DNA from 3 places in the Bacillus salitolerans genome. Region 1 is predicted to be linked to each of the others. Evidence: predicted binding sites of a transcription regulator. Region 1 holds the regulator's gene; each other region holds the start of a gene.
The links. Region 1 encodes LexA, which represses DNA repair genes until DNA is damaged. Its sites were predicted from a motif close to CGAACATATGTTCG; they were not measured.
Positions count from the first base shown of each region.

Region 2: a site for LexA is predicted at 2,069-2,082, ahead of ACFSCX_RS19735 (Y-family DNA polymerase). Genes of this name have one in related genera too.
Region 3: a site for LexA is predicted at 1,779-1,792, ahead of ACFSCX_RS06890 (YhjD family protein). Genes of this name have one in related genera too.

Region 1 is NZ_JBHUEM010000003.1:674,004-677,296, forward strand. Features, by position in the region: gene ACFSCX_RS04940 (HD-GYP domain-containing protein) at 484-1,596, shown strand; gene lexA (transcriptional repressor LexA) at 1,672-2,298, opposite strand; gene yneA (cell division suppressor protein YneA) at 2,456-2,791, shown strand; gene ACFSCX_RS04955 (DUF896 domain-containing protein) at 2,893-3,129, shown strand; gene tkt (transketolase) at 3,214-3,293, shown strand, end outside.
Region 2 is NZ_JBHUEM010000046.1:126,147-129,439, forward strand. Features, by position in the region: gene ACFSCX_RS19720 (alpha/beta hydrolase) at 115-1,062, opposite strand; gene ACFSCX_RS19725 (YqzH family protein) at 1,502-1,717, opposite strand; gene ACFSCX_RS19730 (hypothetical protein) at 1,834-2,013, shown strand; gene ACFSCX_RS19735 (Y-family DNA polymerase) at 2,140-3,293, shown strand, end outside.
Region 3 is NZ_JBHUEM010000005.1:176,774-180,066, reverse strand. Features, by position in the region: gene ACFSCX_RS06895 (replication initiation protein) at 1-728, opposite strand, end outside; gene ACFSCX_RS06890 (YhjD family protein) at 1,869-2,261, shown strand; gene ACFSCX_RS06885 (YolD-like family protein) at 2,258-2,593, shown strand; gene ACFSCX_RS06880 (hypothetical protein) at 2,803-3,293, shown strand, end outside.

The DNA of each region.
Region 1 (3,293 bases):
GAGGTTTTTTTATTAAACTAAGAAAGTATAAGTTTCTGGTGTTTAGTTGATACAATGTTACGGCTAAATCCAGCTCCAGCACCCAGCCAAGATGAAATGGCGACGATCTTTGCCATTTCATCCTACTCGAGGGGGAAAAGAAAAATCACTTTTTCCTTGGTCAACTAACCTGTCATGAATAAAAGGGAACACCACCCTTTTTTTCATGACAGAACATTTGCTCTGCCTTAGGCTAAGGGGGGCCCCCTGAGACTTTTGTTCTGAAAAAAACTGAATTCTGTGAAAAGAATGTATGTTACAGAGAATTAAATGATGTGTAATAGAGAACAGAATTATTAAAAATGTAGCAAGGAATTCGTCATTTTATGTCGAAGAATATTGTATAGTAGACATTTAGTGAAAATAAATCCTTTCATAAAAGAAAGTACTTCATCAAGGTTTATCAAAGGATACGGGACGAATCATACTTAGGAGAGAATAGATATGCGGTTAGTACCACTAGAACGATGTGAATCAAAAATGATGTTAGGGCAATCGATTTATGATGGAAATGGAAGAGTTCTTCTAGCTAAAGGGACTGAACTTTCTGATCGCTTAATCCAGAGACTTAAAAAACTTCATATTTATTCTGTCTATATAGAAGATGAACTTTCGCAAGGAATAGAAATTGTTGAATCAGTTCCTGAGAGGCTTCGTATAGAAGCAGTCAATGTAATTACAGATAGTTTAAACACTATCGCTGAACTAAAGGATACAAGCGGTAGCAACCTACAAGGAATGATGAAGACAGGAAGAGCAATCCGAAGCTTGCAAAAAGTTTTTAAGGACTTATTATCATGCCTTTCAGAAAACAGAACAGTTATTAATTTATTGGCTACTACAAAAATTCACGGAAATGATATTTACCAGCATAGCTTAAATGTGACCATATATGCATGTCAATTAGCCATTGAGAATGGATTGCCACTAAAAAATATTGAAGAAATCGGATTAGGTGCAATGTTACATGATGTAGGAAAGGTGTTTATCTCCCATGAGGTATTAAATAAACCTGGAAAACTAACAGAAGAGGAATATGAATATGTGAAGAAACACACAGAACTGGGGTTTGATCTATTACGTAAAATTCATGAAATTCCAATGACTGTCTCACATTGTGCACTTCAACATCATGAAAAATTAGATGGAACGGGATATCCAAGAGGGTTAAAAGAAACTGAAATTCATAGTTATGCAAAAATTATTAGTGTTGCAGATGTATTTAGTGCATTGACAAGTCATCGAGCTTATCGGACGCCTTTTTTGCCACATGAAGCATTAGAAATTTTGTATGCTGGTAGTGGCTCCCAATTTGAAAGTAAACAAATTCAATTATTTAAAGGGTGTATTGCAATTTACCCTCAAGGATTAACAGTGAAAATGAATGATGGCAGGATAGGAATTATTTCGGATTATAATTTTCATTCGGTAGGTAGACCAAAAGTAAGGATCATTCGAGATGAATATAACCAAAAAATTGTACCTTATGAAATCGATTTATCCTCGAAGGAGCATTTAACGCTTGATATCATTGAATCAGATCCATTGCTCTATTAATGCAAAAAGTGTAGTAAATAGATTGTTTGTTAGAAAAGAATGACAAAAGTCTTGGGTTTTCCAAGACTTTTCTTCTTAGTGTAATGTTCGATAGACACCAATGACTTTACCCAGTATTGAAACACTTTTTAATAGAATTGGCTCAAGACTGGAATTTTCAGGTTGCAAACGAATATAGTCTTTCTCTTTAAAAAACCTTTTCACTGTTGCTTCATCTTCTTCAGTCATAGCAACAACAATATCCCCGTTATTGGCTGTTTTCTGTTGACGGACAAGTACGAGATCTCCGTCAAATATCCCAGCTTCAATCATGCTATCACCCATAATTTCTAACATAAATACATTTTCTCCAGGTGTTACATACCGGTCAGGTATAGGAAAGAAATCTTCTATATTTTCTACCGCAGTAATGGGTTGTCCAGCAGTTACTTTCCCGATAATCGGTACATTAATAACAGATCCATTAAAAACAGGCTGAACAATATTGTCTTGATCAAGAATTTCAATAGCTCTTGGTTTAGTAGGATCTCTTCGAATTAATCCCTTACTCTCTAATCTTGCGAGATGACCATGGACGGTGGAACTAGATGCTAGGCCAACGGCCTCTCCAATTTCACGAACAGAAGGTGGATAACCCTTTAGCTGAACCTCGCGTTTAATAAACTCCAAAATATCTTGTTGTCGTTTTGATAGTTTCTTCATAGTAAAACACTCCAATAGCTCCATATAATTACAAACAGTATACCATGCCTACTACAAATATACAAACATAAGTTCGAGAAAAATGATTGACAAAAACAAATGTTCGTATTAAATTAATCATATAAGAACATACATTCTATTTTTGGGGGTCGCTTATATGAAAATAAAAATGATGAATCTATCATTCTATATACTTTTCCTGTTCACAATTTTTTCTATTTTCTTTGTTTCTTCCTATATCAATAAAGATAGTCGACTAGAAGAAGAGTACTTGTTTATTCAGCTATCTTCTGGGGATACGTTATGGGATGTTGCTGAACAGTTTGCAGATCAACATGGTTTAGCGACGACTCAGTTTATTAAATGGGTCGAAGAAAAGAATAACATTGACGGAAACCTTATTGTTGCGGGTGAAAGGATTGTAATACCTGTTAAAAAGGAACATATATCAGATACAGTTTTACTTGTCGCTGATGGATCAGTCGCTCATTAAGCTCATTAATTAGATGAAAAATGTAACCTGCTTGATTCCAAGCAGGTTCTTTTAGTATCATACGTATATGCTTAAGACCGAAGTAAAGGAGTATACTAAAAATGCTATCACAGGAAAAATTAGCTAGAATTAACCATCTATCGAAGAAATCAAAAGAAGTTGGGTTAACAAAGGAAGAAATGGAAGAACAGAAAAGTCTTAGGGAAGAATATTTAAAAGCTTTTAGAGGTCAAATGGTAGATCATTTACATTCTATAAAGGTTGTTGATGAAAAAGGAACAGATGTTACCCCAGAAAAGTTAAAGAAAAGTAAAGCACAGAGAAAAAATCTTCATTAATTTTGTTCTTATCATTGATATACTATATATAAGAATAAGCCAATCTATAAAAACATATTAGTTTAATTAGAAAGGATGTTGAATTTGACAGAAACTATCGATCATTTATCTATTAACGCTATTAGAACATTGTCAATCGATGCAATTGAAAAGGCGAATTCTGG
Region 2 (3,293 bases), on a different contig from region 1:
ACATCATGCGGGCCGGGGCTAACAATCAGTGGGGGATGAGGAAAACCCCCACTGATTGAAGTTTCACTTTATGTACCATTGACTTTATATCCAGATATTCACCCACAAATAAAGTTATTTAGTATTATAGATATAGTTGATTGCATCCGACAAATGTTTATTAAAATTTTCAGGATATTCATGAGTTAATCCTTCAATAATAGTATATGTATATGGTATTTCCTTCTTTTCTAGTAATGAAACGAATTTCTCAGTACCCTCAAAACAATCTTGGTCTTTATCACCACAAATGATGTATCCCTTACTATTTTTTTTCTTTAATCGGTCAAGTAAGACTTCCCATTCTTCAATTTCAGGTAACCAAGGTCCCATGAGGATGTATCCTTTACACTCAATTTCATCATTTAGAATAGCTTTTAATGCTACTCTTGCGCCTGCTGAAAAACCACCAACAATAACCTTTTCTTTTCTTACATTATAGTTTTCACTTAAGTAAGTAAGGTGATCCTTTAATTCTTTTGTCCCTTGTTCAACATTATCCCACATATAAGCATCAGAAAATGCAATACTTGAAGACTGTGGTAGAGCTAAAATGGTTTCCTGAGAAGGCAACTTCCAGCGAGGCTCAGTTATATCTATATTCTCTTGGTTGCCATGGAGTGCCACAATAACGGTTTCTACTTCAGAATTTTTTTCAGATTGTACAACCTTCAGTTGCGGTTTAGTTAATCTTTGGGCAGTTACCTCCCGTTCCTTACAAATTTGCATCATATCTTGAAATTCCTTATATTTATGAAGATTCTTTAGATCATCATCTTGAGAAATGTAGTCGTAACTGTACCAATATCCATTTTCGATGATAGCTTCACGTAATATTGACAAAGCTTCTTGCTCTAATCCAGATGAACTTGCTAAACAATATCGAAAGTTAAAAATCTGGGCTTTGTTACCCTTTACTTGATCTGCGTATTTGGTTATAAATTTGTAAGCTGTTAAGCTACCTTCACTCGCATTGATTTCTAATGTTTTATTTAATAAGCTTGCATATGTTAGTCTTGTCATATTCCCTCCAAAAGAATGAGCTAAAATAAATGTCATGATCAATATCCTAATCTATATCTACTTAGGTAAGAGTATAAAAATTTAATTTTTACTTATATCAATGTTTAAACCATCCTACTTTAATTCTTTAAAAAATCTAAGTAAAAATTAGTATTATATGGGTATTTTACCAAATAGTTGTTAAAACATATAGTAAGAAAAGGAAAATAACTTTATTTACTTCATTAATGGAGAACTAATCTATGAGGGAATAATGGCTTTTTCTAATTGGAAATAAGTAGCGGTTTAGAATGTTTGATTAAGTCCATTATGAATGGTCACATAACACAGATATTGAGCACATTTTCATTACCTTTATAATGTGTAATATGATAATAACGCATGTAATCTTAGAGATTTTTACTTATTTTTTCTTGAGAATTTTAATAAAGCAACATTGTTACTTTTTATAATCATCCTCTTCTATGTCTGTTGTTAAAAATTCATACACTACATCTTGAACAATATCATGTAAATCTTGATCATCTGTATAAGTCTTTATAACCTTTTTATATAATGTGTCATAATCTTGCTGTGTTAAAGGTACTGTTTCTAACGTATGTTGATACTGGTAGAAACAGTTTCGGATCATTTTCTCAATAAGCTGTTTGTTCATGCTTGCCCCCGTAGTTTCGATTTAAAGTAATGATACTAGACCTATATTCTCCAGACAACATTTTTTGCAGGAGATTATGTTTACATATCGAAGCTAGTACTGGGGGGATAATAATTATGAAAGAACGCGAATGGAGAACGGTGTATTTACTTTCTGTTTTAACACTAGGCACAATCACATTTTTTCTTTTAACGGTGTATGACTTAACAGATGAACTAGTTCGTGATTTTTGTCTAAGTTTTATTGTCATTCACTTAATTGTAAAAACGACTTTATTAAAACCGAAGGATTCTTGAAGTCACTTCCACTCCTAGAAGTGACTTCAGGAATCCTTCATTTTCCATTTGAAAACGAACGTATATTCGCTTATTATAGTGAATAGAATAAAATAAGAACATACATTCTTATTGAGGTGTTTGAAAATGAAAGTGGACTACAGTCAATTTCCACACGAGAGAATCTTGTGTGTGGATATGAAAAGCTTTTATGCGAGCTGCTCAGCGGTGATGTTAGGACTTGACCCAATGACATGTTATTTAGCAGTAGTAGGAGATACAGACAGGCAAGGAAGCATTGTCTTAGCTGCTTCCCCAAAAATGAAGGAAGAGTTTGGAATCAAAACAGGCTCCAGGCTTTTTGAGGTACCAAAGGATCCACGCATTCAGCTAGTCAATCCTAAAATGGGCACATACGTCCGAATATCAACTGAGATTACACGGCTATTTCATCGATATGTACCGAAGGAAGCGGTTCATACTTACAGCGTGGATGAAAGTTTTTTGAAGGTGGATGGTGTTGAGAGGATTTGGGGGGATGCCACGACCATCGCCCATAAAATTCGAAATAGTCTCCAAGCAGAGTATGGTCTTCCTTGTGCAATTGGAATAGGTCCTAATATGCTTTTATCTAAGCTTTGTTTAGATTTAGAGGCAAAGAAAAAGGGAGTAGCAGAATGGACATTTGAAGATGTAGAGAACAAACTTTGGCCCCTCTCCCCACTTAGCAAAATGTGGGGAATCGGCACTCGAACGGAGCGTAATTTAAATCGTATGGGCATTTTTTCAGTTGGCCAGCTGGCGAATTATCCGTTAGAGCTGTTAGAAAAGAAATTTGGTGTAATGGGAAACCAGCTCTATTATCATGCACATGGTGTGGACCTCTCCCAAATCGGCGCGCCTATTATGCAAGGTCAAATTAGTTTTGGTAAGAGTCAAATTTTAATGAGAGATTATCCAGACCCAAATGAAGTAAAGCATGTCATTTTAGAAATTTGTGAAGAAGTTGGAAGAAGGGCTAGGCAGCATAAAAAAGCGGGTAGAACCGTTAGTCTTGGTATCGGCTACAGTAAAGATGAATTTGGTGGGGGCTTTCATCGGTCAAGAACTGTTGATTCACCTACAAACATCACACTCGATTTGTACAAAGTGTGTCTTGAGCTGTTTGAGGAAAATTACCGCGGGAAAACCGTTCGGAAAATAGCGATTGCTTTATCAAACATTGTAGATGATGACCAGATGCAGCTCAATTTATTTGATAGGAATAAACCAAAAAGACGTGCACTTGGATACACGATGGA
Region 3 (3,293 bases), on a different contig from region 1:
AAACCTACTACCTTTCTTCCTCTTTTTAGTTCGTCAAATGAAAAAGAAATATCGGTTTTTTCTTTCAGCTCCTCTTGAGCTTTTAATAAAACCTTACTTTTAAAGTGTCCATATTGTTCATATTTATCATCTGGAATACATAAATAATATCTAAGCTTTGCATATGAGATTTCACGTTTATGTATCTTCTCATATTGTTTTAATAACTCATACATTCTCATAGAATATTCACTTCGCAAACGAAGTACATTCCTAAGCTTAAAAGGTGTATACTCATTTTTTAATTGAACTAAAAATGGACGCAGCTTGGTGGAGAACTCCAATTCTACAACGCCCTCGCCCATAAAGTACTCTGAACTAGATAACCAATTTATTAGAAGCTCCTTCTCTCCAGTTGCAATTCTCAGCATCTTCTGTTGGAGCCCTACAACAATCTCACGTACTTTTCGATAATAGTTTTTCTCTTGAATACCTAATATGTCAGCTAAATCTTTTACTTTTATTCTGTGAAGGCGAAAATCCTCATCGTCAGGCTGAATAAGAGAAGCTAATGTTAGAATGATTCGACGTTCTTGCAAGTTTAGATCTTGCGGTGTTTCAATTAATCGATTCGATTGGCTAACAATATATTCAGGGGATATTCTCGTAGTTAATTCTTCTTCCCAAGAAAGTTGTTCACTTTTCGCCATAACTATCACCTCACCTTTACTATACAGAACCCTATCCATATATTTCTACTCCTCAAATGGTGATAGTTCGGTTAAAAACACACTTTTTTAAGGGGAAATACATACATAAAATTATACTATCACTCTTTAAGGAGTAACAAAAGGACATAGAACTAAATGTATTTCAGGGAAATAATAACTATCACCTTTCGAAGTGTCAGAGACTCCCTAAATGGTGATAGTTTAAGGAATACACACTTATTTCATGAAATTTCATACAAATAAATTTAAACTATCACTCTTTAAGGAGTCAAAAAGGAACAGCGAGATAATAGGAATTTCTTATCCTATAACTAACTATCACTATTTGATGAGTCAAACACCCCCCAAATAGTGATAGTTTATAAAAAGTATCACTTAATATAGGTTTAAATATAAATAATAAAGTTTAACTATCACTTTTTAAGGAGTCAAAATGACATCAAATACACCTATTTTACGATTAAATCACCTAACTATTCCTAATTTATATGAACATACTCCCCAAATAGTGATAGTTATAGAATAATCTAATCCTTAATGTGTGATAGTTAGTAAAATATACTCCCTAAATAGTGATAGTTACATGAAATAATATAAAATAACCTGTTATCACTCCTTAAATAGTGAGCTTTACCTTCAATTACATTCAATACTCCTCAAGTAGTGATAATAAGACTCCACATATAGTGAGAGATTACTATATAAATAGTGATAGTTATACTCCTTAATTAGTGATAGATTAGTATACAAATAGTGAGAGTTAACTCCTATAATAGTGATGAATTTTGTCGATATAGCTTGATATATGTATATTTAGGATAGGTGAAAACACAAAATACAAGAAATCAAAAGATATAAACATTAAATATATTATGTAAAACATAGAATTATTCGTAGAAATGTAAAAAGTAGAAGATGAATTATTATTTTTTCTTCTTATAATCCCTTGACTCTTCCAATTCAACTACAGTTTAAGAAGAAGTAGCCTCAGAAATCAAATTCGTTCTAATTAGTAAGTTACAGAATCAAAACACAAACCATTCTAGATAAGAATACTTCCACCAAAACCAAACACTTGTTCGTAATTGATTGTTATGATACATTAATAGTTAAAATAAGGAATGTTTCCGAAATACTAACCCAGAGGATGGACTAAAAATGGAACAAAATAGACCCACTGAACATGGTCCTACCATTGAAGATACATTAATGATGGATAACTATATTGTACTTATTACACTTATAAAGGTAGTTGATCATGATTTACGCCAAATCTCAGCAAGTGATTTTAAGATGGGGACAATCTATGAAGCATTTTTTGAGAAGCTTTTGAATCGGATTTTGAAGGATATTAAAGAACTTAAAACAGCTATGAAAAAAAAAGGAATTGTCGTTCGTGATCGAGTAAACCGTGATAAAGAGTATGTATATTGGCCGTATCTTTGCAGAGGGTATTCAGGAAATATCAACAGATGGATATATGCTCTTAAATCACAATGTAACGAAAAACTACGCGAATATCTTGATTTAAAGGAAAGTGATAGTGAGTGACTATTCGAGATCGTAATTTAATGAAGTATGCCCCCTTTCTCATGCCCGAACACCGTCAGATGCTCAGACAAGTGGAGGAAGAATTATACGTTCATAAAAGCAAACCTGTATTGGATGAACAGAGGCTTGAAGAACTAAATGTCACTCTAAGTGAAGGGTTAGAGAATCAAAGAGAGCTTATTTTCACTTATTTTTATCACCATGATTTTCGCTTTGAAATTGGTTTTGTAAAAGCGGTAGATCCTGTCTCTAAAGTTATTCGAATAGTTGATAAGCTTGACAATCCGAGCACCCTACCATTTGAAAGTATTATTGATATACGATTTCATTAGTCTACTTTAAGTAGGCTTTTTTTTAGGAGATGCACCAAATAGAAAAATTCTTAGTTTTTACAAAATGCGAGAAAACGTTGTTATATCAACGTTTATTGGCTTTATAAATGTTGGAAATTGCTTTAAATATGCAATCAGGCAGGAAAATTTTAGGTATAATCAAAGTAGGAAATATACTTAATATTTGTTGAAAAAAGGAGTGGAATACCATGATTAATACTATTCTGGAAGGTATCAATATAGGATTAGCATATAGACGAGGAAAGCAAACAGGAGCAGCGGGATTGTTAGGGTTCGCATTGTTCTTCCTTATTGCTTTTAGTTGGAAGGACTACGTATATCCATTTTTAGAAATGATTGGTCTTATCGGTTTAGCAGAACAAATCGGATTAATTCAAGAGCAACCATATATGACCGCACTCTATGTATTTCTATTTTGGATTTTTCTTTGCATTCTACTTCCTCTTTTGGGAGTAGTTATCGGACTTCCTATATTACTAATTATTGGATTATTAAGTAATACGAAGTACGGTGGTAAAATCGGACTAGGAATCCTGTATGTTATTTTCTTTTCCCCATTATTAATTTTAGGTGCGATGATAGTGGTAGTAATATTAGTACTTGGTCTAGTCATTCAGCCTAGATCCACAATAGAGTATCTAAAATCTAAAAACCCGTCTTATCAAAAAAAGACCTTTAT